2 regions of the Rothia sp. ND6WE1A genome follow, and region 2 is predicted to be linked to the other one. Evidence: predicted binding sites of a transcription regulator. Region 2 holds the regulator's gene; the other holds the start of a gene.

Region 1 (15,495 bases), on a different contig from region 2:
TCATCAGCGCACCTGCAGTATCAATGGCTTGTAGCTGCGAGAAGTGAACGATATATACCGGTGTCTGACCGGTAGAAACAAGTTCAGATACTGCCTCTTGGACAGGTTCTGTGGAGTAGTAGAAATGCAGGGGGATAGGCCTGGTCTTTGAGGTGACGAGCGCAGTGGGACGTCCCGTCAACTCAGTGAGGTCCTTTTCGAAGCGAGTGGTATCCCCCAAAGTGGCGCTCATTAGCAGGAACTGTGCCTGGGGTAGGTCGAGTAGGGGAGTCTGCCAAGCCCATCCACGTTGAGGATCTGAATAGAAGTGAAACTCGTCCATGATGACCTGGCATAAATCTGCACCCGGCCCTTCACGAAGCACAATGTTGGCAAGAATTTCTGCGGTGCAACAAATAATCGGCGCATTTGAATTAATGGATGAATCGCCGGTGACCATACCGACGTTCTCGGCACCAAAAATCTCAACGAGGTCAAAAAACTTTTCGCTCACCAAAGCCTTGATGGGCGCGGTGTAATAAGAACGTTGCCCTGTTGCAAGACCGGCAAAATGTGCAGCCATGGCAACCGTAGATTTTCCAGAGCCCGTGGGAGTTGCCAGAATGACGTTGGAACCGCCCGCAATTTCAAGAACCGCCTCATCCTGGGCAGGGTATAACTCCATTCCGCGGGCAGAAATCCACTCAAGAAATGCTTCGTAGATTTCATCGCTGGAGAGCGGATTCGACGCGAAATCGCCGCGGAAGTAGTGGTGGGAGGACTCTGCCAGTTTGGGGTCGAGGTACTCGAGAATTTTTTTCATGATGGCACTAGTTTATCGAGCCGGGAAGAAATGTTGAGAAGTTTCAGGGCGCCTTTATCTCTCAGCCAAGAATTTTGGGGTAAAGTGATGCTTATCATAACTGTCTGTATTCCCTTTCCAAAAGGACGTTCACGATGAACAACGATCTTTATTCCGCATAAATCATCATCTTTTCGTTTTCACCCAAGGAATAAAGTCGTGCCTTCAAAAAAAATTTCAGAGCAGAACTCTCTTCAAAACGCAGAAGATAACCCCCGTTTTAGTCTCATTCCACCCGGATTTCGCTACCCCAAGTGGCGCTTTATCTTGCCCTTTATCACAGAGACCATATCTGGCACAGCCTTAGTGTTTATGCCAGCGCTGGTCGCTCGCATCATCGAACTTTTCACCATAGGTGATGTGCAGCAAGCCTGGATTGATATCACCGGGTTATGTTTGCTGGTGCTCTTTCTCTCCTTGAACGAAAAGATAGGATGGGGCACCTGCTTTCGCACCATCGTCATGCTCGAACGCGATTGGAAACTGTACGCATGTTCCCTCGTTCCACGTTCTTCTCAAGCGGGTGACCCCGGCGCCATCGTGGCGGTCATCAACAAAGACACCAGAAATGTTGCAAACACATTGCAACCGCTGAATCAGGCATTCTCATCCTTCGCTATCGCATTTTTTGGAACCATCCAACTCTGGCTACTCAGCCCCTTACTCGCGGTCTCTGGTTTAGGCGGAATGATTCTGACGATTGTACTGCTGACCCGCATCTCCAAAATTCTCGAGCAACGTGCTGAGATTTTCCGCGATAAAATCGGAATCAGCACCTCAAAGGCCAGCGATATAGCTACCTCTATTCGTACCATCGTCGGGTTGGGCGCTGGACAAACCATGCTGGGACGCTATCGCACCTCGGCACTTGACGTACGGAAAGCACAGCTCGCCTATGAGAGAGTCCATTCCTGGCAAGGGGCTGCCCGAGTATTCCTCATTGGCTGTACCACCACGGTGACCATTGCTCTCGCCCTCCGGGGACACACCCTGAATGGCGCATGGATAACCAGTATTGATCCTAGTCAGCTGGTGACCGTTTCAGGTGTTCTTGCAATGATGGTGGGTCCCATTTGGGCAGTTGAAATGTTTCTGCTGATTTACCGCGACGCAAAAGTAGCCCACCGCCGCATTGTCGGGTTAGAAAAGCGCTCCGAACCGACGGCATCGTTGGCCTCTCAATCTCACGAACATGCTGGCAGTTCTCAGCCCCTACCAGCGTCCTTCGCTCAGTTGAGATTGAACGCAGAAACGCGACGGGTGGTCTACATTAACCCCCGTTCGGTGGGTCTTACAGCGCAGGAATATGCCGAAACGCTGGTGGAATACTTGCGTGTAAACAGCGACAACCGCGAGGAAATTTTACTCTCCGAGCCCAATCCCATGATATTTGCCGGCACACTCGAAGACCATCTGACGTCGGGCCCACCTGCGTTGACCATCGATGAACGCGAAGAATACTTGAAACTCACCGACTCTTTGGAAATAGCGCACCGCCTCGGTGGCGAAAACCCTACTGACTATTGGTTAGCTGAAATCAGCGCAGAAGGTACAAACCTCTCCGGCGGTCAACGGCAGCGCCTGGCACTTGCTCGCGCCTACGCCCAGAAAAAACCCGTTCTCGTTCTCACCGAGCCGGTTAACTCTGTAGATGAGCCGAGCCAGCAATTCATTTTCAATCAGTTGGAGAAATGCGCTGGGAATCCCGGCGTGTTAGAACACCTTCGAGAGGTCTATATCATCTCCACCACGATGGAAGTAGATCGACGAATAGCCCGCGCAAACCAGAGGCAGGGGGAGTAGAACATGGCTAACCTCTTACCTATTGCTCCGGCAAAGATCACCTGGGGAATGCTCTGGAAATCCATGCGCAAATCTCCTGGGCGTGTCGCGCTTATCGCAGCACTTTTTGTACTGAACTCCGTACTTGCCCTGGTCACCCCCTGGCAAATTGGGCATCTCATCGACGACGCTATAGCCAATAATCTGCATTCTTTCCCATGGACGCCGCTTGCCTTGATTTTTGGTGCTGTGGTGCTCTCTACGGTGTCGGCTCGCTGGTGGGTTTATCAGAGCGAAATCGTTGGGACCCGCATTAATCAAGATCTTGGCATTGATCTCATCGAGTCTTCCCTCAACCTCGATGCCCAGACCATTGAGGACGCCGGTGGCGGGGATCTCGTCTCCCGTATAACAGATGATTTAGACTCTGTGCGTCGCGTCATCACTCAGGCGATTCCAGAACTTGTGGCGGTCACCGTATCCATCTTGGTCATCTGCGCCTCAGTTTTTGTCCTCTCGCCGATGCTTGGGCTCATAACCGTACCGATGATAATCGCCCAAGTATTTTCCTTTTCTTATTTTCTTCCGCGCATTGCAGCAATCGTCACCGTTCGCGCCGAGAAAGTATCATCGCTGACCACTACGGTGACTGAAAACGTTCGAGGTGCTCGCACCTCAGCAGAATTGGGCATCGTTAATGCCCGGCAGAACACCATGAATCGAAAGATTCATGAGCAGTACGAGGTTCAAGACGGGCTCATTCGCCTGCGCTCGAACTTTTGGGCTGTAGATTCCTTCATCGCCTACACACCCCTGATGCTTTCACTCATCTGGGGTTCTTACTGTGTACATCGCGGATGGGCAACCTGGGGGATGGTTTCTACGGCGGCGGTGTTGGTCTTCACCATGAGAGTAAATGCCGATATTTTTGGTTATTGGCTGAGTATCGTTCGCGAAATGACGGTTACTATGGGCCGAATCTCCGGCGTCATCGACCTTGCAGAACAGCACCGGCAACAGCGAAATCTCAAAAAGGTAAGGGCGGGAGAATCCGGGCAGTCTAAAAAAACGCCGTGTGATCAAATCCCAGCCGCTGTGAAGATTGAAAATCTTGAATTTGGGTATCGCCCGGGATCCCCGGTGATGCACCAGATAAACCTTGAGATTCCACGAGGTCAATCGGTAGCTTTCATTGGACGCTCGGGATCGGGTAAAACCACTCTGGCTCGTCTGATTTCAGGTTCGTTGACGGCAACTGACGGGAGCGTATCTGTAATGGGGCAAAGAGTTGGGTTAGGAGATTTTCCCACTGCTCCGGATGCGGCCGGGCGTCCTCAATTACTCATTTGCACTCAAGAAGCGCATCTTTTCTTGGGCACGTTAGCTGAGAATATGTCTGTGGCTAATCCACAGGCTACTCAGGAGCAGATGAAACAGGCATTGGATGAAGTCGGAGCCACATGGTGGCGTGACCTTGAGCAGAGTTTGAATACGGTGGTAGGTATTGGAAATTCCGAGTTGAGCCGTGACCAGATCCAACAGCTATCCTTGGCACGCATTGTGGTAGCGAACCCGCACATCGTGATTCTTGATGAATCCACCACCCAACTAGAGTTGGCGGATGCTCAGGATTCTATCCGTGGAATTCTCGCCGGACGGACCGTCATCATCATTAGTCATGATTCGCGCATCGCTTCGTTGGCAGATCGATTTGTCTACCTCGACGACGGACGTATTGTGCGCGATGAAAAGAAAGTTCAGCCTACAGGGGAGGCACAATGAAAGGAAGCAATACACAGCGTCTCACTTGGGATGACCTGCCCCAGCATGTGCAGGATTGGGTACACGATGTGATGGGCGCATCCGTCATTTCCTCAGCTTCTCAATCCGGAGGATTCAGTCTAGGGACCGCCGATCGTCTGCTTTTTTCTGATGGGCGGCGGGCGTTTCTCAAGGCAGTCAATAGCAAGGAGCAGGAATTTACCGCTAAACTTCATGCCCAAGAAGCGGTGGTGCTTCAGTCGCTTCCCAAGTCTGCACCTGTTGCCGGTTATATTGCCCACCTGAATTGTGATCAGTGGGTAGCCGTACTTATTGAAGATATTGAGGGTCGGCACCCTCGCCTCACAGGGGAGACCTCAGATTATGCAGTCTACGTGGATAGATATTTGCGCCCGTATTTAGAAGGAAACTCTTACAACCACACAGATATCCGGGCAGACAATATTTTGCTAACCCCTGAAAATCAAGCAATTATCGTGGACTGGCCCTGGACATGCATCGGGCATCCCGCAGCCGACTCAGCGGCGCTCGTCGTCGATGTACTGACGCAAAATCCTCACCGAAAAATAAAGAACATGGTGAAGCTCTCACATACACTGCAACAGGCGCCGGCGAACTACCTCGAAGCAAACATAGTGTACGCAGCAGGATTCTATACATGGGCAGCGCAATTCCCACCCAATCAGAACACCCTGAGTACTCTGCCCGGTATTCGATTCTCAAGGGCATTAGCGCTGAATCAATGGGTTCTGCACAATATCTAATACTGGTGCCCGAGGTAACTCCTACGACTCATTCATCAAAAAGTCACCTTCACAATGTTTCTCCAGGTTCGATAAAAGAGACAGAGACCACTACCATGAGAAGAGGAATTACTAAATGAACAAAGGAGTTACTTTGAGTAAGCCATTCCCCTCCGATCTGGAAATCGCTCAGAAAGCAGAGATGGATCCGATCGTTGAGATTGCAGAAAAGACCGGCATTAGCGAAGATCGCCTAGAGCCTTATGGCAAATACGTAGCCAAGGTTTTGCTGGATGAAACTACCAACGCTGAAAACGCCAAGAAAAAGGGCGCAAAGTACATCGTAGTTACCGCGGTAACTCCCACTCCTTTGGGCGAGGGCAAGACCGCTACCTCTGTTTCTCTCGCACAGGGTATGCACAAGATTGGCAAGAACGCTACCTTGACCCTACGCGAACCCGCTTTGGGTCCCGTATTCGGTGTGAAGGGTGGCGCAGCAGGCGGCGGCTACTCCCAGATTGTTCCCATGGAGAAGCTCAACCTTCACCTCACCGGCGACTTCCACGCCATCACCAGTGCACACAACCTCCTTGCAGCGCTGATTGATAACCACCTGCACCACGGTAACGAACTAAACATCGATACCCGCAACATTTCATGGCGCCGCGTCATGGATATGAACGACCGCTCCCTGCGTAACATCATCGTAGGTTTGGGCGAACGCATGGATGGCGTACCCCGCGAAACCGGTTTCGACATCACCCCAGCATCCGAGGTCATGGTCATCGTTTCACTGTCCTCCAGCTTCGAAGACCTGCGCAACCGCCTGGCACGCATCGTCATCGGCTACAACATGAACGGCGACCCCGTAACCGCTAAGGACCTTGGCGCAGACGGCGCAATGGCAATCCTGCTTCAGGACGCCATCAACCCCAACCTGCTCCAGACCCTTGAGCACACCCCTGCCCTGATTCACGCTGGCCCCTTCGGCAACATCGCAACCGGTAACTCCTCGGTTGTAGCTGACTACGTTGGTTTGGAACACTCCGACTATGTGATTACCGAAGCAGGCTTCGGCGCAGACATGGGCGCAGAGCGCTTCTTCAACGTCAAGTGCCGCAAGTCCGGTCTGAAGCCTAACGCTGCAGTTCTGGTTGTCACCGTACGTGCGCTGAAGTCTCACTCCGGCCTCTACAAAATCACCCCCGGCAAGCCCCTTCCAGAAGACATGCTCAAGGAATCACCTTCAGACGTTAAGGCAGGCGCAGCTAACCTCCAGAAGCACATCGAAATCGTTCGTAGCTTCGGTGTTCAGCCGGTTGTTGCTATCAACGCATTCCCCACCGACTTCGACTCAGAACACGACGCCATCCGCGAAATCGCAGAGGAAGCTGGCGCTCGCGTCGCTATCCACCGCGGTGTTGCAGAAGGTGGCGCAGGTGTCACAGAGCTTGCTGAAGCTGTTGTCGAAGCATGTGACGACAAGAGCGACTTGGTCTACACCTACGAAGACTCTGACTCACTGGAAACCAAGATTGAGAAGGTTGCAACCAAGGTTTACGGTGCTGACGGCATCGAGGTTGCTCCCGCAGCGAAGAAGCAGCTCAAGCGCTTCGAAGAGCTCGGCTTTGGCGATCTCCCCGTAGTTATTGCAAAGACCCACCTTTCCATCTCATCCGATCCTTCACTCAAGGGTGCACCCACCGGCTGGACTCTTCCTGTTCGTGAAGTACGTTTGGCTGCTGGCGCAGGATACGTTTACGCCATCTGCGGTACCATGCGTACCATGCCCGGTTTGGCAAAGACCCCTGCAGCAGGTCAGATGGGCTTCGACGAGAACGGCAACATGTACGGTCTCTCCTAAGCCTTTTACGCAACTGAAATAGGTTCGCAAAGATAGAAATAAGGGCTCCCGCTCATTTGAGCGGAAGCCCTTATTTTCTCCGTTTATCTGTGAAGAACTAAAGCGTTTTACCAGCCGCGTTCTTCCCATTCTTCAAGGTTCCCTCGGTCAACACCCAACGTAGTGGCATTACCATGCCCCGGGAGCACAACTGTCGAATCATCGAAACGGTCGAAGATCTTGGTTTTTACATCGTGAAGCAGGTTCTGAAAATCTTCGGGGGAGTTAGTCTTGCCGACGCCGCCAGGAAACAACGAATCACCGGTGAAAATAACGGTGGGGTAAGCTTCGTCTTCATCATCCAAAACAAAGGCAATAGAACCCGGAGTATGTCCAGTCAAATGGATGGTCTGAAGAATCCAGGAATCATAGGTCAGCTCTTCATCTCCGAGTAGGGTACGCTCCACCTCAACTTTCTCCTGCTCAGCAATAGCTCCGGCGTCCATCTGACCCGCCACAGTAGTCGCCGAGTAATGAGAAGAAACATCTTTGAGCGCACGAATATGATCCCAATGCCCGTGGGTTGTCAAAACATCTTTCAACGATTTGGAATGTGTATTAGGAGCATCTTCTTCTGCCGCAGCTCGAACAAACTCCTTAATCTGCTCAAACTGATCTGCGGCGTCAATCAAAACTTGCTCGCCACTCTGCTTAGAGGTCAAAAGATAAACATTATTATCCATATCAGACACAGAAATGGAACGAATCGTATAGCGGGGATGGTCAACAATCAGGTTTCCTGCGGGAGTATTCATAGCTCAATGATAATTGTGCAGATGAACAAACTCCAGAGCACACTAGTACTGCCGACGAGCTGAGAGAACAAATAAGCCAACAGCCGAAAAAACCAACTCAACTGAGCCACTATTTCGTACTAGAATATATCTTCGAAGTGAGCTGTTTGCTCAAGACACTGATTCCCCACAGTCAAAGGACCATGATGGCTAAAGCTCCTGCTCAAACCGGCGTACAGGACCTCACCCACATTCACGTACAAGGCGCTCGCGAGAATAATTTGAAGAATGTGGACCTCACAATTCCTCGTAACGCTATGGTGGTTTTCACCGGACTTTCGGGTTCAGGCAAATCATCTTTGGCTTTTGACACCATTTTTGCTGAAGGACAGCGTCGATACGTTGAGTCGCTCTCATCCTATGCCCGCATGTTTTTGGGGCAGGTAGATAAGCCCGACGTCGACTTCATCGAAGGTCTATCCCCGGCTGTTTCCATCGATCAGAAGTCCACCTCTAAGAACCCTCGTTCTACCGTGGGTACTATTACCGAGATTTACGACTACATGCGCCTGCTATGGTCGCGCATTGGTCGCCCGCACTGCCCTGAATGCGGTGAGGAAATTACGCAGCAAACTCCCCAGCAGATTGTCGATCAGCTCATGAGTTTGCCTGAGCGCACCAAACTGCAGGTGCTCGCTCCCGTTGTATCCGCGCGTAAGGGCGAATTCGTTGATCTGTTTAAAGATCTTGCGTTACAGGGATATTCGCGTGCGCGCGTAGATGGCGAAACCATTCAGCTCTCCGAACCGCCTAGGCTTGAAAAGCAGTATAAGCACACCATCGAGGTGGTAGTAGATCGCCTGGTCATCAAAGAATCTGTACATCAGCGCCTCACCGACTCCATCGAAACCGCTCTGAAACTTGCAGACGGTCGCGTCATGGTGGATTTAGTGGATGAACCTGCAGATTCACCCGAACGCGTTCGGACGTTCAGCGAAAATCTTTCCTGCCCCAATAACCACCCGTTGCAGATTGATGAGATTGAGCCGCGAGCTTTCTCTTTCAACTCACCTTTTGGCGCCTGTTCGGCGTGTGACGGCATAGGCTCCAAGTTGCAGGTCGATGAAGAACTCGTTATTCCTAACGCAGATTTGACACTGGGTGAAGGCGCTATCGCTCCCTGGTCGCAGGGTAAAGCCACTACCGAATACTGGCTACGCCTGCTTAAAGGCTTGGGTAAAGAGGTAGGGTTTGACCTCAACACCCCGTGGAAAGACCTCCCCGCGAGAGCGAAGAAAGCCGTACTCAACGGCAAAGACTTCAAAGTGACGGTTTCTTACAAGAACCGTTTCGGCCGCGAACGCCGCTACACTTCGGGCTTTGAAGGCGTCTACGCCTACATCAAGCGCAAACACGAGGAAACCGAGTCTGACTGGTCGAAGGACCGTTACGAGCAGTACATGCGCAATGTCGCCTGTGAAGCCTGCAACGGCGCTCGTCTCAACCCCACCATTTTGGCTGTGCTAGTGGGTGGAAAATCGATTGCAGACGTTACAGGTATGCCCATGCGCGAGTCCCTCACCTTCATGCGCAAACTCGAACTCAACGATCGTGAAGCAAAGATCGCTGAACTCGTACTGCGCGAAATTGATGCCCGTCTGCAGTTCCTGCTCGACGTCGGACTAGACTACCTCACACTTTCCCGCCCCGCAGCCACACTCTCAGGTGGTGAGGCGCAGCGCATCCGCCTGGCAACACAGATTGGTTCCGGACTGACCGGTGTTCTCTACGTATTAGATGAGCCTTCCATCGGTCTCCACCAGCGCGATAACCGCCGTCTGATTGAAACTCTCGTCAAACTGCGCAACATGGGCAATACCCTCATCGTGGTCGAACACGATGAAGACACTATGAAGGAGTCCGATTGGATCGTGGATGTGGGACCCGGCGCGGGGGAGCACGGCGGGGAAATCGTGCACTCGGGAACCTACCAGGAGCTCTTGAAGAATAAGGATTCGCTCACAGGCGCCTATGTTTCTGGCAAGAAATCTATCGAAGTCCCTGAAAAGCGCAGACCCGTCGATAAGAAGCGCATGATTAAGGTGGTCGGTGCTCGCGAGAACAATCTGCAAAATATCAGTGTAAAATTCCCGCTGGGCGTGCTGACTGCTGTTACCGGTGTTTCTGGTTCCGGCAAATCGACGCTCGTCAACGAAATTCTTTATACGGCGCTGGCGAGCAAGCTCAACGGCGCTAAAAAGGTGCCCGGCCGTCATAAGTCCATCGAAGGAGTTGATCAGCTGGATAAGATTATCCATGTTGATCAGTCACCAATTGGTCGCACTCCGCGGTCAAACCCAGCGACCTATACCGGTGTTTTCGACCATATCCGCAGACTCTTTGCCGAGACTAACGAGGCGAAAATACGCGGCTATCAGCCGGGTCGTTTCAGCTTTAACGTCAAGGGTGGGCGTTGCGAGGCATGCCACGGTGATGGCACGTTGAAGATTGAGATGAACTTCCTCCCTGATGTCTTCGTGCCTTGCGAAGTGTGCCATGGGGCGCGCTATAATCGCGAAACCCTTGAGGTTAAGTACAAGGGTAAGAATATTGCTGAGGTACTTCAGATGCCGGTGGAGGAGGCTGCAGAATTCTTTGCCGCTTTCTCACCGATTGCCCGCCACCTTAATACGCTGGTGGACGTGGGGCTGGGTTATATCCGTTTGGGGCAGCCGGGTACAACGCTCTCAGGCGGCGAAGCCCAGCGTGTAAAACTGGCGTCTGAGCTGCAGAAACGCTCCAATGGACGCTCTATTTATGTGCTGGATGAGCCGACGACCGGTTTGCATTTCGAAGATATCCGCAAACTGCTGAAGGTTCTTCAAGGTCTGGTGGAAAAGGGCAATACAGTTATCACTATCGAGCACAATTTGGATGTCATCAAGAGTGCAGACTGGCTCATCGACATGGGGCCTGAGGGCGGCGACGGTGGCGGTCAGGTGATTGCTGAGGGGACACCTGAGGAACTTGCAAAAGTCGAAGAATCCCACACCGGTTACTTCTTGAAGGAAATCTTCGCAGAACACGCGCATGCTGGAAAATAGACCTCTTATTTTGTGGGATTTAGATGGAACTATTCTCGATGCGAGTCTAGGGATATTGCCTGCGCTGGAAGAGGCTTTTCAAAACAGGGGTTTTGCAGTTCCAGAAGCTCCTGTGCTGCGGCGTTTCATAGGGCCACAGATCTTGGATTCCCTGGCATTGTACACAGATATTCCGGTGGAGTACCATCACGAAATTCTCGGTGAATTTAAGATGGTTACTTATCCACGGCATTATAAGAATGCTCAGCTCTACCCTGGAATGCTGGAGCTGCACACCGAATTGCAAGAGCTAGGCGCATTGCAGGGAATAGCGAGCCAGAAACCTGAGCATTTAGTGATTGATGTACTGAAAAGTTACGGACTGGAACATCTCTTTGACGTCGTGTCAGGTTCTGCCGATGATTTTGGGCAAATCAATAGCCATTTACCCCGCGACAAGCCTGGGATACTTCGCCGCGCACTCTCGATGGCGACTTCAAAGGCAGATGTTTCGTCGTCAGTTATGGTTGGTGATAGAGCGTTTGACGCTGAAGCAGCCGTTTCAGCAAGTATTCCTTTTATTGGGGTGAATTGGGGTTATGCTAGCGAAGGTGAACTAGAGCAGTTCAAGTGTCCTGTGGCCGCTGACGTACAAGAGCTGAGAACTTTACTCCTTACGTTCATCCAGGACATTTGTTCACCCAGCGTTTCCGGCTAGCGCAGAACCAATACAATCCAAGGAATTCTTCGTGCAGACCTACAAGTTGATTCAACAAGCTATCACCGCTGTCTCCAAAGGGATATGCCGAGCGAGGGTAACTGGACTTGAAAACTTCCCGGTAGAAGGTCCGGTCATCGTTGCCTCAAATCACTTGGCTTTCTTAGACTCGGTCATTATCTCTGCTTTGATGCCTCGCCGCGTGGCTTTTTTCGCGAAGGCCGAATACGTTAATTCCCCCGGCTTTAAAGGCAAAGCCATGAAGAAAATCTTTGAGGCGATCGACATCATCCCGGTGAATCGTTCAGATCGCTCAGAGTCCGTCAAAGCATTAGACCAGGCAGTGGAAGTGCTCAACGAAGATAGAGTCTTTGGCATTTATCCTGAGGGTACTCGGTCGTTGGATGGATACCTCTACAAGGGCAAGATTGGGGTGGCATGGTTGGCTCATATGACCGGCGCGCCCGTCGTGCCTATCGGTCTCATCGGCACCGAAAAGCTGCAAAAGCAGGGTTCCAACATGGTGTACCCCCATCGTTTTACGGTGCGGGTGGGCGAGCCAATGTACTTTGAAAAAACCGGTGCGAAAATGACCGGCAAACAGCGCCGTGAAACCACCGATCAGATTATGACTGCCATTGCGCATCTGTCGGGTCAAGCACAAAAAAATGAATACAACATCTCACCATCAGCAGCACGCGATGGCGGAGATTCATAATAACTGAAGCATCTGAGAAGAAAGAGCACTTTTCTTGGCTAAACCTGAAACTTACCGTCCTGCCCCGGGGGAAATTCCTACTGTTCCTGGCGTCTACCGATTCCGTGACGAATTTGGCAGGGTTATTTATGTGGGTAAAGCTAAGAACCTGCGTAACAGGCTGAACTCATATTTTCAGAATGTCCATGCTCTTTCTCCCAAGACCTACGCAATGGTGCACACCGGCGCCTCGGTGGAATGGACAGTGGTCTCCAGCGAGCTGGAATCTTTACAGCTCGAATACACCTGGATCAAGGAATATAAGCCACGATTCAATATCGCCTTTCGCGACGATAAGTCATATCCCTACCTTGCAGTCACCCTCAAGGACCGTTATCCCCGTGCCCAGGTGATGCGTGGTGAGAAAAAGAAGGGTGTCCGTTACTTTGGCCCCTACTCACAGGCATGGGCTATCCGCGAGACACTGGATGCCCTTTTGCGCGTTTTCCCGGTACGCACATGCTCGGCAGGGGTCTTTAATCGGGCAGAGAAATCTGGGCGACCCTGCTTGCTGGGATACATCGATAAGTGCTCAGCACCGTGCGTCGGCAACATTTCGACCGAAGACCACAGAGAGCTGGCTGAGAATTTATGTCGGTTTATGGGGGGTGGCGCAGAAAAATTTATCGCCGAACTCAACGAACAGATGAAGGCAGCTGCCGCAGACTTTGATTTTGAAAAAGCAGCCATTTTACGGGATGACATTGCAGCGCTCACCAAAGCATTTGAGCGTAACGCGGTAGTTCTCTCGGATGCAGTCAACGCCGACTTGTTTGGGTTCGCTGAGGACGATTTAGAAATCGCCATTCAGGTTTTCTTTGTGCGTGAGGGGCGAATTCGCGGGCAACGTGGCTGGATTGTAGAAAAATCTGAGGAAACCGACGACGCCGCCATGGTAGAACGGTTGATTATGGAGGTCTACGGCGAAACGGCTGCTCAAGCCAGTGCCGGAAGTACCGCCCGTGAAATTGAACAAAACCAGCACGATATTCCTAAGCAAATCATCGTTCCTACTCTTCCCTCAAATCAAGAAAAGTTGGAAGAATGGCTGTCCGGCGTCCGCGGGGCGAAATGCGAAATTGTGGTGTCCCAGCGCGGAGAAAAGCATGAGTTGATGAAGACTGTGGAAGAAAACGCCAAGCAGTCCCTTACGCTTCACAAGTCCCGGCGCGCGGGGGATTTGACCACGCGCTCTGCCTCTTTGGTGGAATTGCAAGAGGCACTAGAAATAGAAGAGCCGTTATTACGCATTGAGTGCTACGACATCTCCCATGTGCAAGGTACCAACGTGGTTGCTTCGATGGTTGTTTTTGAGGACGGGCTGCCTAAGAAGAGCGACTATCGAAAGTTCTCGATTACCGGTGAAGCAGCTCGGGACGATACCGCCAGCATGTACGACGTTATTCATCGCCGTTTCAGACGCTTCTTACAAGATCAAAAAAATAGGGCGGGGCACCCTGCACATTCGGGGGAGATTTCTGGTGAACAAGCAGTAGAAAAAGAACCGCAAAAGTTCGCATATCCACCGAATTTGGTGGTGGTTGATGGCGGTAAGCCCCAGGTGAATGCAGCGCAACAAGCCCTTGACGATTTAGGAATTCATGATGTTCATGTGGCCGGTATTGCTAAGCGGCTGGAAGAATTATGGCTAGCAGATGATGACTTCCCGGTGATTATGCCGCGTTCATCAGATGCCCTCTTCTTAATTCAGCGAATCCGTGATGAGGCGCACCGCTTTGCAATTACCTTCCATCGCACTAAGCGTGGTAAGGCGATGGTTAAGTCTGCGCTAGACGGCGTCGATGGACTTGGGCCTGCCAAACGGGAAGCGCTCATTAAACACTTTGGTTCGCTCAAACAGCTTGCGCAAGCAACTTCCGAGCAGCTTCAAGAAGTGAAGGGAGTTGGGCCTTCCATGGCAGATAAGATTTTGGAGCACTTTGGCGCGCAAACGGATCCTACTGCTGGAACGCTTGAGCTGGATGGGACGGGTGAGACAAGTGAAATACCCGAAGGTGGTTTCAACCCTGTCACCGGTGAATTACTGGAATCGTAGGTAACAGCGTTTTTCGCTTCCTGGGTATTTTAATGGCGCAAAAAATTATTGCAGACTACCCTAGAATTAGTTGAGTTTTTAAAGGGGAGGGAGTATTTCACGATGCCTGAGGAGCAAAGCCTGCAGACCGATTTTAGCAAGCGACCTGAAATATTGGTGATTACCGGTATTTCGGGGGCGGGGCGTAGTACCGCCGCGAACACCTTAGAAGATGAGGGGTGGTACGTCGTCGATAACATTCCACCTCAGATGCTTGAGGCTTTAGCGGATCTGGTTACTCGTGCACCGGATTCTATGCCCAAGCTGGCTGTTGGTATTGATATTCGGTCCCGCGCCCTGTTCAATGACTTGCCCGCGGCAATTGATACTTTGCGTAAATCTGATGTTGAGTTCTCCATGCTTTTCATGGATGCAAAAGATAAAGATATTATCGCCCGTTATGAAGCACAGCGCCGTCCGCATCCTCTGCAGGGCGAGGGTCGCGTTTTGGATGGTATTGTGCGTGAGCGCAAACTGTTTTCAGAGCTTAAAGAAGCAGCTGACTCGGTGATTGATACTTCGGATATGAACGTGCATCAATTGGCCAAAACTATCCGGGAAATGTACTCGCAAAAGGGCCCCAAGCTCCTCAACCTCACTCTCATGAGTTTTGGATTCAAATATGGCGCACCTTCGGATGCCAACATGATGGTAGATATGCGTTTTATCCCTAATCCTCACTGGGTTCCCGAACTCCGTGCTCTGACTGGCAAGGATGCCGGTGTACGGGATTTCGTCTTCCAGAATCCGGGTACTTTGGAGTTTGTGGAGAACTATTTGCAGGCTCTCAGGCCCGTTATCACTGGGTACCGGCATGAGGGTAAGCACTATGCAACTATTGCTATTGGGTGCACCGGTGGTAAACATCGTTCTGTGGCTGTGACCGAAGAGCTCGCTCGGCGTCTGAGCGAAAATCCCGAGGTCCACGTGAACATTCAGCACCGTGATATCGGTAGGGAATAAGGAAAGAGTATGAATATTTCTCCTTCAAGTCCTGAACCCGGTGACATCGTGCGCACCCCTGAATTTGAAGTTCCAGCGCATCTCACACCGCGCG
Region 2 (15,495 bases):
GTTAACCTGCTTCTTACGGGATTCACGTGCTTTAACTGCGGCTTCGTATTTGTACTTACCGAAGTCCATGAGCTTGCATACCGGCGGTTTAGCCGAGGGGGCAACCTCAACCAGATCCAAATCAGATTCCTGCGCTAGTCGCAAAGCATCTTCAACTCGGACAATGCCAACCTGTTCGCCGCCGGGTCCAACAAGTCGAACTTCCGGCACACGAATACGTTCATTGATGCGTGGATCGCTAATGAGTAGCTCCTGTAGCTCAGTGGGTTTCCCCGTGAATAAAATCGTTAGCTCATCGGGGCATAAAGTATGCCTTCGATGCGCGCGCAAACGAAGGCATACCTCAAACAGGATTCACTGGAATCCGTGGGAATACCCGACAACCTGATCACTGGATGAATGCGGTTGATGCGGGTGGGAGATACCTCCGCTTGCAAACTTATATAGAGTTTACTCGGATATGCCCGGATTTTCAACGATTGTGACCAAGATTGGTCTCAGACTCTCGTCAGATTTCAAGCTTTTGCCCGATCCGATACCGCGTTCCGAATTAGAGTATGAGATTCTGAATACATGACTGAAAACAATTCTTTCCGATTCGCCGATGAATCCGGCGAGCCAGCACCTGACCATGAGATTTCCCAGGGACAGATTGACGCCGTCAACGCGCAAATGCGAGATATCGCAGATGTGCCTGCGGTAGAAATCATCACCACTGCAGCCGTGCACCTCATGAGCGCGGCAGCCGTTAAATGTGGTTTGGCAGCTGAAGAAAATGCAGCCGAACTCAAAGACCTAGATGAAGCACGTAAGCTCATTACCGCATTGGCTGGGTTCGTCACCGCGGCAGCACCGGAAATTGGCTCACAGCATGCTGGTCCCCTGCGTGATGGGCTCCGCACCCTGCAGCTCGCTTTCCGTGAAGCTTCCTTTGAACCCGATGCGCCCGGGCAGGGTCCCGGAGAGAAATTCACCGGTCCAGTTTTCTAGAGACCCGAGCCTCACACAAAATAGTTCAGGGAAAGCGTCTTATTTTGAGACGCTTTCCCTGAACTCTCGCTCAAGCAGGTTACTGGGCAGTCAACGAAAGTTGCACAGAATCTATTGCTTCGGACAGTTCCCTATGAGATGCCAGTCGTTGCTGAAAAACCTGGATTGCTGTGTTGAGTTGTTCTTGGTTCAGACCGGGTACTAACACCAAAGTGATGTTGAGTTCAGGCCCCGGGCCGCCACCGGCAAGCTGCTTTCCTTCTGCGGACAAACTTGCCACACCCTGGCCGGCAGTAATCCGAACATCAGTAACCTCTACTAAATCAGAGGTAATATCCTTCAGCTGCTTCAAAACTTTTAGACTCTTATAGGAGGGAACCCACGACTCCCCCTTAGCAATGGCCCACAGTGCCGGACGTCGAACAACAAACGTCATATCACTACCGGGGTTGATGACCAGCATCTGATTCTGATCCTCTACTGCAGATAACGCTGTCTTACGCATATCCGCAGCTACCGGTCGCGCTTTGTCATGCCAGGCTGTTAACGCATCTACGCTCGTGAAGATGGGTAGCGCCTTGCGCCCGTCGGGAGCTTCAATACTAATCAAAGCCATATCTGCTTCCTTATCGGAGATGAGGCCTTCATCAGTAATCACAGAATGCGAAACTTCAGCCACCACTGGAACAAAAACACGAGCTCCCCGTAGAGCATCTACCACGTTTTCTTCAACAATATCTCCCGCAACAAAAGCAACGAAAGCCTGCTGAACAGCAGACTCTGTGCGTCCTGTATCAGAAGGGTACTGATGCGTATGACTCGTTCCCTCTCCCAGATTGCGCCCGTCCCAGGGCTGACCGGCAGTATCGGTCGACCGACCCGCACTCGCTAACTGAGCCACAATGTGGGCGGGAAGTTCACGCGGTTGCTTCTGCGAATCGCCTGATGCGGACCCCGTAGTTTGAGGAAAAGACATAATGACCTTTGAGTAGAAAACGATATGTGCGGCGTGAGCAGAGGTAATTATCCGGCGACTTCGAGCGCTTGTTCCAGAGTAAATTTACCGGCATAGAGTGCTTTGCCCATGATGGCACCTTCAACTCCCGAACTAACAAGGCTTCGAAGGGCTCGAATATCGTCCAGGCTAGAGATTCCACCCGAGGCGACAACGGGCTTATCGGTACGCTCTGCAACCTGCTTCAGAAGTTCTAAGTTAGGTCCCTTCAAGGTGCCATCTTTGGTCACATCCGTTACCACATAGCGGACACAACCATCAGCTTCTAAACGATTCAGGACGTCCCAGAGATCCCCGCCGTCTTCTGTCCAGCCGCGAGCTGCCAGAGTAGTTCCCCGGACATCCAGGCCTACAGCTATTTTTTCCCCATACTGGCGAATGACGCGCGAAGTCCAGGCAGGATTTTCTAGGGCGGCTGTACCCAGATTTACTCGAGCCGGATTGAGCGAGAGTGCCCGTTCCAAGGATTCGTCATCCCGAATACCACCGGACATCTCTACCTTGAGATTAACTTTTTGAGCTACTTCGGTGAGAACCTCGATGTTGTTCCCTCTACCAAAGGCAGCGTCCAAGTCCACCAGATGAAGCCACTCTGCGCCTGCATTCTGCCAAGCTAAAGCTGCTTCCACAGGATCTCCATAACCCGTTTCAGAGCCTGCTTCACCTTGAACAAGCCGCACAGCCTGCCCATCTGCCACATCAACTGCGGGCAGCAATTCAAGCCGTTGGGTACTCATAGTCTTGCTCCCACTTTCATTAGTTATAGGTAAAAAGAATAAATCCACCATAGACTGTCAGCGCGATACCCACAATCGCCATAATGAGTTGCACGATGAGGGGAAGTTTTTGCGAACGGAAAGACCAAGCTCCGCCAATAAAGAATGCACCAAACGCCATGAGCAACAGTCCAGAAAGTGAAGTACTCATGCCTTAGAATCCTCCTGCGATAACCGGCCAGTAACTTTTAAAGTTGAAATCCAGTTTCGCAACAGAGCAATACCAGCTTCTGAAGACTTTTCGGGATGAAATTGAGTGGCGCACAACGGACCGTTTTCTACAGCCGCGATAAATCGCGTACCGTGTTCTGCCCAGGTGACTTGAGGCGGGTTCATGGTCTCAGAATTCTGTTCGAATTCCCAATTCTGCACTCCATAAGAATGCACAAAATAGAAGCGCTCATTTTCGATTCCCTGAAAGAGAGTCGAGCCTTCGGCCGGCTCTACGGTATTCCAGCCCATATGGGGGATTACGTCCGCCTTCAGTTTTTCGACGGTTCCAGGCCACTCCCCCATTCCCGCAGTTTCTATCCCGTGTTCTACCCCTTTATCAAAAAAAATTTGTAGTCCTACACATATACCTAAAACGGGACGACCCCCGGCAATTCTGCGACCAATCATACGAGGCGCCTGCACTTGTTGAAGTGCTTTCATCACAGCGTCAAACGCCCCCACGCCTGGAACTACCAGACCATCTGCTCCGAGCACGTCCGCTTCGTCTTTGGACAGGATGACATACGCTCCAGCTTCCTCTAGTGCTCGCACTGCAGAATGAACATTCCCTGCGCCATAATCAAGCACAACGACGGTAGGACGATTCAGCGGGGCTTTGGAGATGCTTTCTGTAGCTACCATCTAGAGTGCTCCCTTGGTCGATGGAATATCGTGATGACGCGGATCCGATTCGATCGCTTCGCGCAGAGCACGTGCCAGTGCTTTAAACTCTGCCTCCGCGATGTGGTGCGGATCGCGCCCGCCCAGAACGGTCATGTGCAGGCAAATACCAGCATGGCAAGCGATTGCTTCTAAGCAATGGCGAACCATAGAACCGGTGAAATGCCCGCCAATCAGATGAAACTCAAAGCCTGCAGGTTCACCCTGATGCACCAGATAAGGTCTTCCAGAAATATCGACAACGCACTGAGCAAGAGCTTCATCCAATGGAATAGTAGCCATTCCAAAACGGCGGATGCCGGCTTTATTTCCCAGTGCTTCACGCAGAACTTCTCCGAGCACGATGGCAGTGTCTTCCACCGTATGGTGAACATCGATATGGGTATCACCTGTGCATTTAATGGTCATATCGATGAGCGAGTGCTTGGATAGAGCCGTCAGCATATGGTCGTAAAAAGGCACGCTGGTGTCTATGTCAGCTTTTCCCGTTCCATCAAGATTGATAGAAACAGAGACGGACGATTCACTGGTGTGCCGCTCTTGTGAAGCAATGCGTGGACCCAAGCCGGTCGTTGATTCTGCCATTGTTCTCTTTTTCTGGAGAGTATAGGGATAGGACTAGGTTATCGCACCAGCATCTGAAGTGCTGTTCATCTCTGTACCTAGGAGAGTTCTCCGGTGTTACGAAGGTATGCTTCTAGGCTTTCCAGAAAGGCAGAAGTCTCGGATTCGGTGCCTGCGGTCACCCGTAGATGGTGGGCGATGCCGTTATCCCGAACTAGCACACCGTCTTTGAGCAGATACTGCCAGGCTGCTTTTTCATCTTTGAGTCCGCCAAAAAACACGAAGTTTGAATCGGAATCTGCTGGTTCTAATCCGAACTCCCTGAGTTTACGAACGATTCGATCACGTTGAGAGCGGATATCTTCTACATTTTCTAACAGCTGGGTACGATGGCGCAGTGCCGCGAGTGCAGTTGCTTGAGTAACTGCTGAGAGGTGATATGGAAGTCGAACCAGTCGAACGGCATCGCACATAGCCGAAGATGCTGCGAAGTACCCAATTCTTGCGCCTGCCAGGGCAAAGGCTTTACTCATTGTGCGAGAAACGACGAGAAGAGGTCGGTCTTCCAACAGCGTTAGGGCTGTCTGAGAGGGATCTTGGGCAAATTCGGCGTAGGCTTCGTCCACGATGGTGATACCATCATGCTCGCTCATAGCCTCATATACTGCCTCGATAGTCGACAAGTCTAACCCGGTCCCGGTGGGATTGTTAGGCGAACATAAGACCACGAGGTTGGGCTTATGATGTCGAATCTGCTCTACGGCAGATGCAGCAGTCAAGGTAAAATCATCCGCCCGGGAACCAGCAATAAAAGTGGTATTGGTGCCATCCGCAAGTAGAGGATACATAGAATAGGTGGGAACGAAACTCATGACGCTTCTACCGGGTCCACCAAATACCTGGAAAAGCTGCTGCAGAATTTCGTTGGAACCATTGGCAGCCCACAGCTGATTTTCTGTCAATCCGTGCCCTAGATAGGAAGCCAGCTCCTTCCTCAAGGTTGTGAATTCTCGATTTGGATAACGATTGAGTGTCTTCGCTGTTTCAGCCACTTCTCGAGTAATAGCTTCTACAACCTCAACCGGCATAGGGTGCGTATTCTCGTTGACATTCAGGGTGACCGGCACGTCCAACATAGGAGCACCATAGGGAGAACGCCCTCGCAGGTCTTCTCGGAGAGGTAAATTTTCAAGATTTTCCATAGCTTCAGTCACAGCTAAAGTCTAACGAGCTTGACCCATCGATGCTCTTATTTCTCAGCATATAGAGGAATTTCTAACCGTTGCCCCGCATCGATAGAACTCCCCTTCAAATCATTAATTTCGATGATCTGTTGTACGACGTCGCGAGTATCAGCAGAAGTTTCAACTTCTAACGCAATATCCCATAGAGTTTGCCCACCCTGGACGGTAATTTCCTCCGTAACCACGCTGGAAGCTCCCTCTTTCCCTGCATGAGCTTCTGAAGGGTTAATAAGTGCGATGGCTCCCAGCACTATAAGCGCAGCTAATGTGATCAACGGCAATCCCCTGAAGAGAAGCTTTCCTCGGCGCGTAAGTTTCCAGCGCGGTGAAGGCTTAGAAGAAACCTTTTGTTGCGGACGAATTGGGGTGGAGCGGCGGGTAGAAGTCAATCGTTTGGGTGCCGCATGAGGCGAAAGCGAATATGCGCTCATGTGAACTCTCCTTTTGAGTGATGTGTGAGGCCCTTCGAACATTTGATTCGAATATCTGTTCGAAGGTCGTATATATGTTCTATCAGATAATTCGAACATAGTCGAGATTTATTAGAACAAATGTTTGGTTTTCGATGGGATTTGCATTAAAGTTGAGGGAAAGCACACCCTCTTTCTCGAACATGCAAGTTCTCTACATATTCTGCTGAGGGGGTCTGACAAGATAAGCATCAAGGAGAAACACTGTGAGCGACATCAAGAACCACGCTGACCCGAGCGCAAGCCCCGCAGCGCGCCGTCCGCTCACTGCGCGTCAACAGAAAATCCTCACGGCTATCTCGGAGGAAATCGAAACGCGCGGATACCCTCCTTCTATGCGAGAAATCGGAGACATCGTCGGGCTGGCTTCGCTGTCCTCGGTGACGCACCAGCTCAACCGTCTGGAAGAGTTGGGGTACATCAGACGTGATCCCAAACGACCTCGCGCTCTTGAAATTCTTAACGAGGAAGCTACCGAAGGAAAAACTGCTCCCACTGAATCGTTCGCTCAGCTCATTCAATTACCTCAGTTTGACCAGTCATCTGCCGAGACAGCGACCGTTCCTTTGGTAGGTCGAATCGCCGCTGGTGGCCCCATCACTGCCGAGCAGTCCATTGAAGATGTCATGACTCTCCCCCGCCAAATTGTAGGTAATGGAGAACTCTTCATGTTGCGCGTCAAGGGAGATTCAATGGTAGATGCCGCGATCTGCGATGGTGACTGGGTAGTAGTCCGCACCCAAAATACCGCCAACAATGGCGACATCGTGGCTGCGCTCTTGGACGATGAGGCAACGGTAAAGACGTTTCGCCAGCGAGATGGGCATACCTGGTTGTTGCCACAGAACACTCAATATGAGCCCATTCTTGGAGATCAAGCAACAATCATGGGCAAGGTAGTTTCGGTTCTCAGAAGCCTCTAATATATTTTTCAACCGCACACAGCGGGGCGCGAATTGAGTATTCGCGCCCCGCTTTGAGGTTAAATCAACGGACTTCCCCGTTCATTCCAGAGACTATTCTTTATTCACCGATGCTGCTAATCGTTCCAAAGCACCGATGACAATTTCAGTACGTTGCGTCGTCCAAAACGGCGGTAGCGCTCGCACAATATACGAACCGTAGCGTTGGGTTGCTATGCGTGAATCCAGAACAGCGACGACGCCGCGGTCCCCCACCGAACGAATCAATCGTCCGGCCCCCTGAGCCATGCGGATAGCCGCATGATAAGCAGAAACAGCCATAAAACCGTTTCCGCCATTCTGTGCAACGGCACGGGTGCGTGCGGCAGACAGCGGATCGTCGGGCCGAGGAAACGGAATGCGATCCATCATCACTAGTCGACACGAATCACCGGGTACATCAACGCCTTGCCAGAGGCTCATGGTGCCAAAGAGACAGGAATTAACATCCTCTGAAAATTCTTTCACCAAAGCGCGCAGAGAGGACTCCCCCTGCACCAAAATATTCAAATCGGTATGTTCGCGCACGTACTCTGCAGCTAATTCGGCTGCTCGTTTGGACGAAAATAAACCGAGCGCGCCGCCGCGGGATGCTTCTACTAACTCCACTACTCGCTGGAGCTGTTCTTCGGAAATACCACGCCCAGGTTTGGGCAAGTCGGAGGCTAGATATAGAACTCCCTGTTTGGGGTAATCAAAGGGAGACCCCACATCGATACCTTCCCAGCGCGGTGCGCCCTGCCCCTGCAACCCGAGGGCGCCTGCAGCAGCATCGAATGACTCACCCACGGTGAGAGTTGCCGAGGTAAGAACCACAGTTCTACCGTCAAATAATCCTTCGCGTAAGCGCCCCGCTACTGAAAGCGGTGCTACATTCAAGGTCGCAGGATCAGAATCATCGGCAGCTATGTATCCCCGTCCTGGTTCCCAGGACCCCTGGCGGGATACCCATACCACCTCGTGTTCATCATTGACACCCAGCATTCGTTCGGCAAGTTCTAGCACCTCAGTGACTTTGGCGCGTGCCATCTGTCTGCCAGCGTCCGTATCTTTAGAATCTGACTTGGTGTCAGAAAGGGCCGCGCGAGCAGAATCTCGTACTGCCTGTAGTGCTGATGCAACTCGCGGCGGTAACCCCTTGGGCAGCAATTCGGCAGGCACACCATCGAGAGCCTGGTCCAATGCCCGTCCGGCTTGTTCAAGAGGTTCATGGCTAGCCTTGGTATGCTTGCGAATAGACCTCGCCGCTGAAGAAATCATCAGTGGAGAGAGTGCACCTGTCACCGCGCCGGTCACCCGATCAGCAAGCTCATGGGCCTCATCAATAATCACGACTTCGTGCTCGGGCAAAACGCCGATGCCTTCAAAAGCGTTAATGGCTAGTAAGGCATGATTGGTAATCACAATGTCGGATTCAGATGCCCGGGCACGAGCTAACTCGCTAAAGCATGACTCCACCAAAGGACACCGCTTACCTAAGCATTCTGCAGAAGAGACAGAAACCTGCCGCCATGCGCGATCCGATACACCGGGCATCAACTCGTCGCGGTCACCGGTATCTGTAGTGTCCACCCATTTCCGCAAACGTAAAATTTCTTCGCCGAGTTTTCCCGTAGAACCCGTGGAAGTATCCATGTCAAAAAGGGTTTCTCCCTCATCTTCGGGATATCCACCTTCTACCTTGTGCAAGCAGGCATAATTATTACGCCCCTTGAGAATAGCAACTTCTGTTTCGCTTTCCGGTTGCCCCTCCACTGACTCTAAGAGTCGAGGAATATCACGGTTAACAATTTGTGATTGCAGCGCGAGCGTTGCAGTTGCCACGATGATGGGTTTATCGCTCGTTTGCGCATAATGAAGCGCAGGCACCAAATATCCTAAGGATTTACCGGTGCCCGTTCCTGCTTGCACCAGCAAGTGCCGATCCATCTCTAAAGCCTGCGCAACATGGGCTGCCATAGTACGCTGTCCCGGGCGGTTTTGCCCGCCGCTGGATGCCACAGCACTATCCAAGAGTTCGAGCACAGGCTGCGCCCCGGGCAGAGTTTCTGGCTCTAACCCGGTGGGCGCGCGCACGTCGCCTTCTCTCTGGTTTGCCAAGGATTCAGATTCGCTCATGCGCGATGAGTCTCCACCACTCCAGCCTGCTGTGCTGCTTCAATCTCGGGTTGCAGAACCTCTAGAAGGTCTTCCTCTAGATTGTATTCCTGCAGTTCAGAGGCAACTTCCTCTCGCACGAGAGCACGGACGAACGTACCATCGGAGACGAAAGCAGTCTGAAGAATCTCAGCGTCCCATTCGTGCAAGCGGGAAACAATCTCACCGTGTGCATAGGGGATCAGCATATTGAGTTCGATAGAGGGACGCGGAATAGTATCTGCAATGAGCTGCTTAAGCTCTTCTATGCCCTCGCCAGTACGCGCCGAGACTACAACAGTGTTGGATTCTCGCTGGCGTACTCGTTCAATCACAAATGGATCAGCAGCATCAGCCTTATTGAGCGCGATGATTTCAGGAATATCCTGGGCATCGACCTCTGCCATAACCTCACGAACAGCTTTAATCTGCCCCTCAGGGTCAGGGTGAGATGCATCGACCACGTGAACAATGACGTCTGACTCCGCTACCTCTTCCAGAGTAGAGCGGAAAGCTTCCACCAATTGCGTAGGAAGAGAGCGAACGAAACCCACGGTATCGGAGAGCGTATAGCCCACTCCATCGGGGGTCTCTGCCTTGCGGACAGTAGGATCCAAAGTGGCAAACAAGGCGTTCTCAACCAGTACCCCGGCGTCCGTCAGGCGGTTCAAAAGGGAAGATTTACCGGCGTTGGTGTATCCAGCAATAGCAACTGAGGGCACACGGTTACGGCGCCGGTTAAGACGCTTGGTTTCACGGGCAGGTTCCATCGCGGCAATCTCACGGCGCAATTTTGCCATGCGAGCACGCAGACGACGGCGGTCCATTTCAATCTTTGTTTCACCGGGGCCACGGGAGCCGATACCTTCGCCACCTGCTGCACGACCGCCAGCCTGACGGGACAGAGAAGCACCCCAGCCGCGCAAGCGAGGCAGCATGTACTCTAGCTGAGCCAGCTCAACCTGGGCTTTACCTTCACGAGATTTAGCATGCTGAGCAAAAATATCTAAAATCAGCGCGGTACGGTCAATAACTTTGACCTTCACAATATCTTCTAGGGCACGACGCTGAGAGGGGGCAAGTTCTGAGTCAACGATGACTGTATCGGCACCGGTGCTCTGAACGATATCTCTCAACTCCAGTGCTTTGCCCGAGCCCAGGAATGTGCCCGGATCCGGTTTCATGCGCCGCTGAACGATGCCGTCAAGTACTTCCGAACCTGCAGTTTCAGCGAGCGCAGCGAGCTCACGCAGGGAGTTCTCGGCGTCGGTAACGGTACCTTCGGTCCAAAGCCCTGCCAGAACAACGCGTTCTAGACGAAGCTGACGGTACTCAACTTCGGTGACGTCTTCGAGTTCAGTAGATAGACCAGCTACTCGGCGAAGAGCCCGACGTTCTTCCAGTTCTTCCTGATCGCCATCGAACGAGGAATGTTCTTGCTGGTTGGAGGATAGTTCGCGTGCGCGTTCATCGAGCACCGAGCTTTCCTGAAAATTTTGTGGTGAGCGACCCAAAACGCGGTCAACGGTTTCACGCAGCAGTTCGTCACTGGGAACGTTGGTGGTTTTGGATAACGAATCGTGGTTGCTCATAGTTCCTTTCGTCAGGTGTTCTTTCCATTTTAGTCTCTAAGCGGTGGTTTTGGGTCGCGTGTTTTCTCACAGCGAGGGGACAAAGTTTCAGATGAGAAGATACTTTCCCGTAAAGTATTTTTTATGTCTGTTGAGCATTATTTTTCTTCTGATCCCCAGGGAGATTTCACGCCAAAACAGGTGAGTGTGGAGCTTGCCGGAGAGCGTGTTTCTGTGGTGACTGCCTCGGGGATTTTTAGCCCTGCGGGCATTGATAAAGGTACCGCCATTTTGTTGGCGGAAGCTCCTGAGCCTTCCGGTTCTACCGTCCTCGATATTGGTACCGGCTGGGGTCCTATTTCACTTACCTTGGCAAAGAAACTCCCTCTGGCGAGAGTCATCGGAGTTGAAGTCAACCAACGATCTGCTGAACTAACGAGAATGAATGCTGAGCGGCTAGGGTTGAGCAATATTGAGGTATTCGCGCCTTCAGACGTGCCTGGAGATCTTCAATTTGACACTATTTGGTCGAACCCACCCATCCGTGTGGGCAAAGATGTGCTCCACGATATTTTACGGACGTGGCTCCCCCGCCTTGCACCCCAGGGGTGTGCTTATCTGGTGGTACAGAAGAACTTGGGGGCAGACTCTCTGCAAAAATGGATTGCTAAGGAGCTAGATTCGGTGGACGCAGGCACGTTTGAGGTCTCCCGCTACGCTACTGCCAAAGGATTCCGCATCCTCGAAGTCGTAAGGAGCGCTTAGAGAGGAACAACGGGAAAGAGCTATTTTTTGGTGCTCTTCCCCGCTGAAAATTAGAGTGTTATTTTGCCGGTCATTTCTGCAGGACCAGCTAGCACCACATGCTCAAGTTCATCAGGACCGAGCACAAAAGTAATCGCCAATGTGCCGCCTGGGACATGAACCAACCACTCGTCGGGGGCGTCTTCTCCACCCCAGAACCGAGTCGCTGCAGCAGCAGCACACGCCCCGGTTCCGCAGGAAAGGGTTTCGCCCACTCCACGTTCGTGAACACGCATTCTAATGGCACCAACATTCGCCTGACCGGTTTCCGCTTCGGTGTCCTCAATTTCTTCGGGAACAACAAACTCGACGTTAGTGCCGTTAGGCGGAATCGGAGATACGGTGGGAGCAACGTCCAAGCCGAGGCCCTCAAGTTTGCCGTCAGAACCCAGCGCAACAACAGTATGAGGATTACCCATGCTGATGGAAACACCGGGACGGTTGGTTTTCAGTCCGCGCGCGCTCACCATGCAGTCGGCACCAGTATCACGAGCGGCGTCGCCGTCGATAAATCCCCAGGGACCCATGTCGATGGCGTAGCCCGAATCAGTTCGACCAACCGACTTGACACCGGCTCGGGTACCAATCTGGATTCGTTCACCGACTTCCAGGGAAATCAGGTTCTCCGTCCGCAGATACTCAACGAATGCTCGTACCCCGTTTCCACACATCTCAGAGATTGAACCATCCGAATTGCGATAGTCCATAAACCACTGCTCAGAAGGTGCATCGGCGTCAAAAGTTGTAGCCATCGTGGCGCGAATCAAACCATCGGCACCGATTCCGAAATGGCGATCGCATACCTGCGCCACCACATCCGCATCTATATTGAGAACGCCCTCAGGATCGGTAACAAAAATAAAATCGTTACCGGTACCGTGCCCCTTCGTCAGAGGTACGCTAGTGAGATCTCCCCACTTTTTCTGGTGTGTTCCCACGGATAGTCCTTTCGATAGCGCTGTCTTTTTTAGTATTCTACGGGGTTTCGTTCTTTCGCGCGTATGTCTGAGAACGGATGATTTCTAAGGCTTTAGACGTCTTTTGGCTGTCATTCCAGTCCAACCAATTCACTCTAGGATCTGCATTGAACCATGTAATTTGACGACGGGCGAACTGACGGGTTGCCACTGCCGTGTCTTCGATGGCGTCTTCCACCGTGTATATATCCTCTTGCGAGCGCTGGCTTTCAAGAACCCGTAAGAATTCGCGATAGCCTATTGCCCTAGAGGCAGTCTTTCCCTCGCGCAGACCCTGGGCTTCTAGCTTTTCGACCTCGTGAAGCAGCCCTTGCTGCGCCATCATCTCCACTCTGCGGTGAATACGCTGATGAAGCTCAGCCCGGTCACCGTTGAGACCGATTTGCACAGCCGGCTGAACGTACTGACGCTGGGGCATAAAGGAAGTGAAAGTCCGACCGGTCACCTCCCACACTTCCAAAGCACGAATGAGGCGGCGATCATCTTTTACCCGCGCCGCTGATTCCGGGTCAATCTCCTGCAGACGATCATGAAGTACACCCCTGCCTTTTTGCTCCAGTTCTTGCTCTAATGCTTTACGGACCGCAGGGTCTGTCTCGGGAAATTCTAAGTGATCCAGCGCAGCCCGCACATAGAGACCAGAGCCACCCACCAAAATCGGTAGCTTTCCCCGACCTTGAATATCTGCCATCAGTTCTCTGCACCGCTGTTGAAAAACCGCGACAGAAGCTTCTTCTCGCACGTCCAAAATATCCAGAAAATGATGGGGCACGCCCTTCATCTCCTCGGCAGATATTTTTGCGGTTCCAATATCCATGCCCCGGTAAAACTGCATGGAATCAGCATTAATACACTCCCCATCCAACTCCCGTGCGATTTCGACCGCCAAATCTGATTTACCGCTGGCCGTTGGGCCCACGATTGACACCACGGGAAATTGACTCGAAGAAAATTCGCTGGACATTATTGGCGGAAGGTGGGGAAGCCCAGGTTGACGGCGCCACCAGAAACCTGGGTGGTTCCGGTTCCACAGGAATCTGCTTGTGAACGATCCCAAGCATCACCAGCACGGGAACGGCGCACCGAATACTGTTCTGCGGTGGGATCAGAAATCAGGTGGAAGGAGCCTGCCTCAGTGACAGGCACGGTCACAAAGTCACCGGGTCGGGGAATCTCGGCGCCTTCAGGAACCGAAAAATGCACCAGACGCATATCTGGGGTGCGGCCTGCCAGACGGTGAGTTTCATCAGCCTTACGACCCTTCTCTGCGGTAACCATCAGTTCCACCGTCTTACCCAGCTGCTTCTTGTTCTCTTCACCCGCGATGCGATCCTGCAAAGCGGTCAGTCGTTCGTAGCGTTCTTGTACGACGTCCTTGGGAACCTGGTTTTCCATGGTAGCAGCGGGAGTGCCGGGGCGAATCGAATACTGGAAAGTGAACGCGGAAGAGAAACGGGATTCTTCCACCACGCGCATAGTTTCCTGGAAATCTTCTTCGGTTTCACCAGGGAACCCAACGATGATATCCGTGGTGATGGCAGCCTCTGGCATCTTGGCGCGTACTCGTTCCAAAATACCCAGGAACTTCTTGGACCGATAGGAGCGCTTCATATCTTTAAGCACCTTATCTGAGCCAGATTGAAGGGGCATATGAAGCACAGGCATCACGTTAGGGGTCTCTGCCATAGCGTCAATGACGTCATCGGTAAACATCGCCGGGTGGGGGGAGGTAAAACGAACTCGTTCAAGCCCCTCAATATTTCCGCAAGCCCGCAACAACTTAGAGAACGCCTGTCGGTCCCCGAACTCCACACCATAGGAATTCACGTTCTGACCAAGCAGCGTTACTTCCACCGCGCCGTCGTCCACCAAAGCCTGAACTTCAGCCAAAATATCGCCGGGGCGACGGTCTTTTTCTTTGCCTCGCAGCGAAGGAACGATACAGAAAGTGCAGGTGTTATTGCAACCTACAGAAATGGAAACCCAGCCCGAATAGACGTGATCACGCTTAGTCGGCAAAGTAGAGGGAAAGACTTCCAAAGACTCCAGCAATTCGGCCTGCGCCTCGTGATTATGGCGAGCGCGTTCCAGCAGAGTAGGTAGAGAGCCAATATTGTGGGTGCCAAACACGACGTCGACCCACGGCGCACGCTTGAGAATAGTGTCCTGGTCTTTCTGCGCTAGACAACCACCCACGGCAATCTGCATGTCCTCATTTTCACGCTTTGCAGGAGCAAGCATGCCAAGGTTGCCATACAGTTTGTTGTCGGCATTCTCACGTACGGCGCAGGTATTGAAAACCACCAGATCGGGAGTTTCCCCCTCTTGCACCGGCACATAGCCACTGGATTCGAGCAACCCACTCATGCGTTCGGAGTCGTGCACGTTCATCTGACAACCGAAAGTGCGCACCTCATAGGTACGGATTTTTTCGGCGGATTCAGGATTGGTTGATTCAGAAAGATTCAAAGTCACCGTTCAAGGTTACTAGATAGGCGATAATGGCTCTATGGTCCACGAGTCACTCACCGATGGTTTTTCCTCACTTTGCGAGAAATCCTGCGCACTCTATGAGCTTCAACCCGGTGATTCGCCGGTGACGACTCCTAAATTTCGTGCGCTTCTTCAAATGATGGTCACTTTGGGAGCTACGCGCTTGGAGGCAGGTGCATTAGAAAATATAGAGATTCTCTCCGCTGGAATGCGCTCCGTGGTGGTCAGGGGAGATTTCGAGAGGCAGTCTGCGATTCTCAAATATTTTCGGCGAAAAGACTCTGCTGTTAATTCCGGTGGTTTTGGGTATTTACGTGAAAAGCACGGCTTGATATGCCTCAATGACACGGTGCCAGGTTCTTTTTCGCGACTACTTTTTGCCGAGGACTCCCAGCGGGTCTTAGGTATTGAATATGTACCGGGGCGTTCCCTCGCTGACTACTTTCTCGATTCCGCTCAGGCTCAGGCAGCTCTTTCCTCCTGGATTGATTTTTGGACGCCGTTCGCTCAGCAAAATTCCTCGCAAACAAAAGGTGCCATATTTGATTTTGCCCATCGTCTCGCTCAAGCTGATCCGGCGGCGTCGACCCCCGGTATGA

What was found. The regulator LexA, encoded in region 2, represses DNA repair genes until DNA is damaged. The targets are predictions, from matches to a motif close to TCGAACANNTGTTCGA.
Region 1: a site for LexA is predicted at 7,927-7,942, ahead of uvrA (excinuclease ABC subunit UvrA). Genes of this name have one in related genera too.

The regions. Positions count from the first base shown of each region.
Region 1 covers NZ_LXTU01000073.1:4,614-20,108, reverse strand. Annotated here, with positions in the region: gene A7E48_RS09965 (RNA helicase) at 1-802, opposite strand, end outside; gene A7E48_RS09960 (ABC transporter ATP-binding protein) at 1,001-2,644, shown strand; gene A7E48_RS09955 (ABC transporter ATP-binding protein) at 2,648-4,405, shown strand; gene A7E48_RS09950 (phosphotransferase) at 4,402-5,169, shown strand; gene A7E48_RS09945 (formate--tetrahydrofolate ligase) at 5,285-7,012, shown strand; gene A7E48_RS09940 (MBL fold metallo-hydrolase) at 7,120-7,806, opposite strand; gene uvrA (excinuclease ABC subunit UvrA) at 7,992-10,889, shown strand; gene A7E48_RS09930 (HAD family hydrolase) at 10,876-11,586, shown strand; gene A7E48_RS09925 (1-acyl-sn-glycerol-3-phosphate acyltransferase) at 11,618-12,304, shown strand; gene uvrC (excinuclease ABC subunit UvrC) at 12,339-14,399, shown strand; gene rapZ (RNase adapter RapZ) at 14,502-15,401, shown strand; gene yvcK (gluconeogenesis factor YvcK family protein) at 15,411-15,495, shown strand, end outside.
Region 2 covers NZ_LXTU01000002.1:70,854-86,348, reverse strand. Annotated here, with positions in the region: gene infC (translation initiation factor IF-3) at 1-330, opposite strand, end outside; gene A7E48_RS00575 (DUF1844 domain-containing protein) at 574-990, shown strand; gene A7E48_RS00570 (SseB family protein) at 1,070-1,966, opposite strand; gene priA (bifunctional 1-(5-phosphoribosyl)-5-((5-phosphoribosylamino)methylideneamino)imidazole-4-carboxamide isomerase/phosphoribosylanthranilate isomerase PriA) at 2,014-2,742, opposite strand; gene A7E48_RS11190 (hypothetical protein) at 2,762-2,932, opposite strand; gene hisH (imidazole glycerol phosphate synthase subunit HisH) at 2,929-3,636, opposite strand; gene hisB (imidazoleglycerol-phosphate dehydratase HisB) at 3,637-4,260, opposite strand; gene A7E48_RS00550 (histidinol-phosphate transaminase) at 4,338-5,453, opposite strand; gene A7E48_RS00545 (LysM peptidoglycan-binding domain-containing protein) at 5,489-5,914, opposite strand; gene lexA (transcriptional repressor LexA) at 6,160-6,876, shown strand; gene A7E48_RS00535 (ATP-dependent DNA helicase) at 6,970-9,033, opposite strand; gene hflX (GTPase HflX) at 9,030-10,643, opposite strand; gene A7E48_RS00525 (class I SAM-dependent methyltransferase) at 10,767-11,387, shown strand; gene dapF (diaminopimelate epimerase) at 11,438-12,364, opposite strand; gene miaA (tRNA (adenosine(37)-N6)-dimethylallyltransferase MiaA) at 12,402-13,367, opposite strand; gene miaB (tRNA (N6-isopentenyl adenosine(37)-C2)-methylthiotransferase MiaB) at 13,367-14,878, opposite strand; gene A7E48_RS00505 (phosphotransferase) at 14,913-15,495, shown strand, end outside.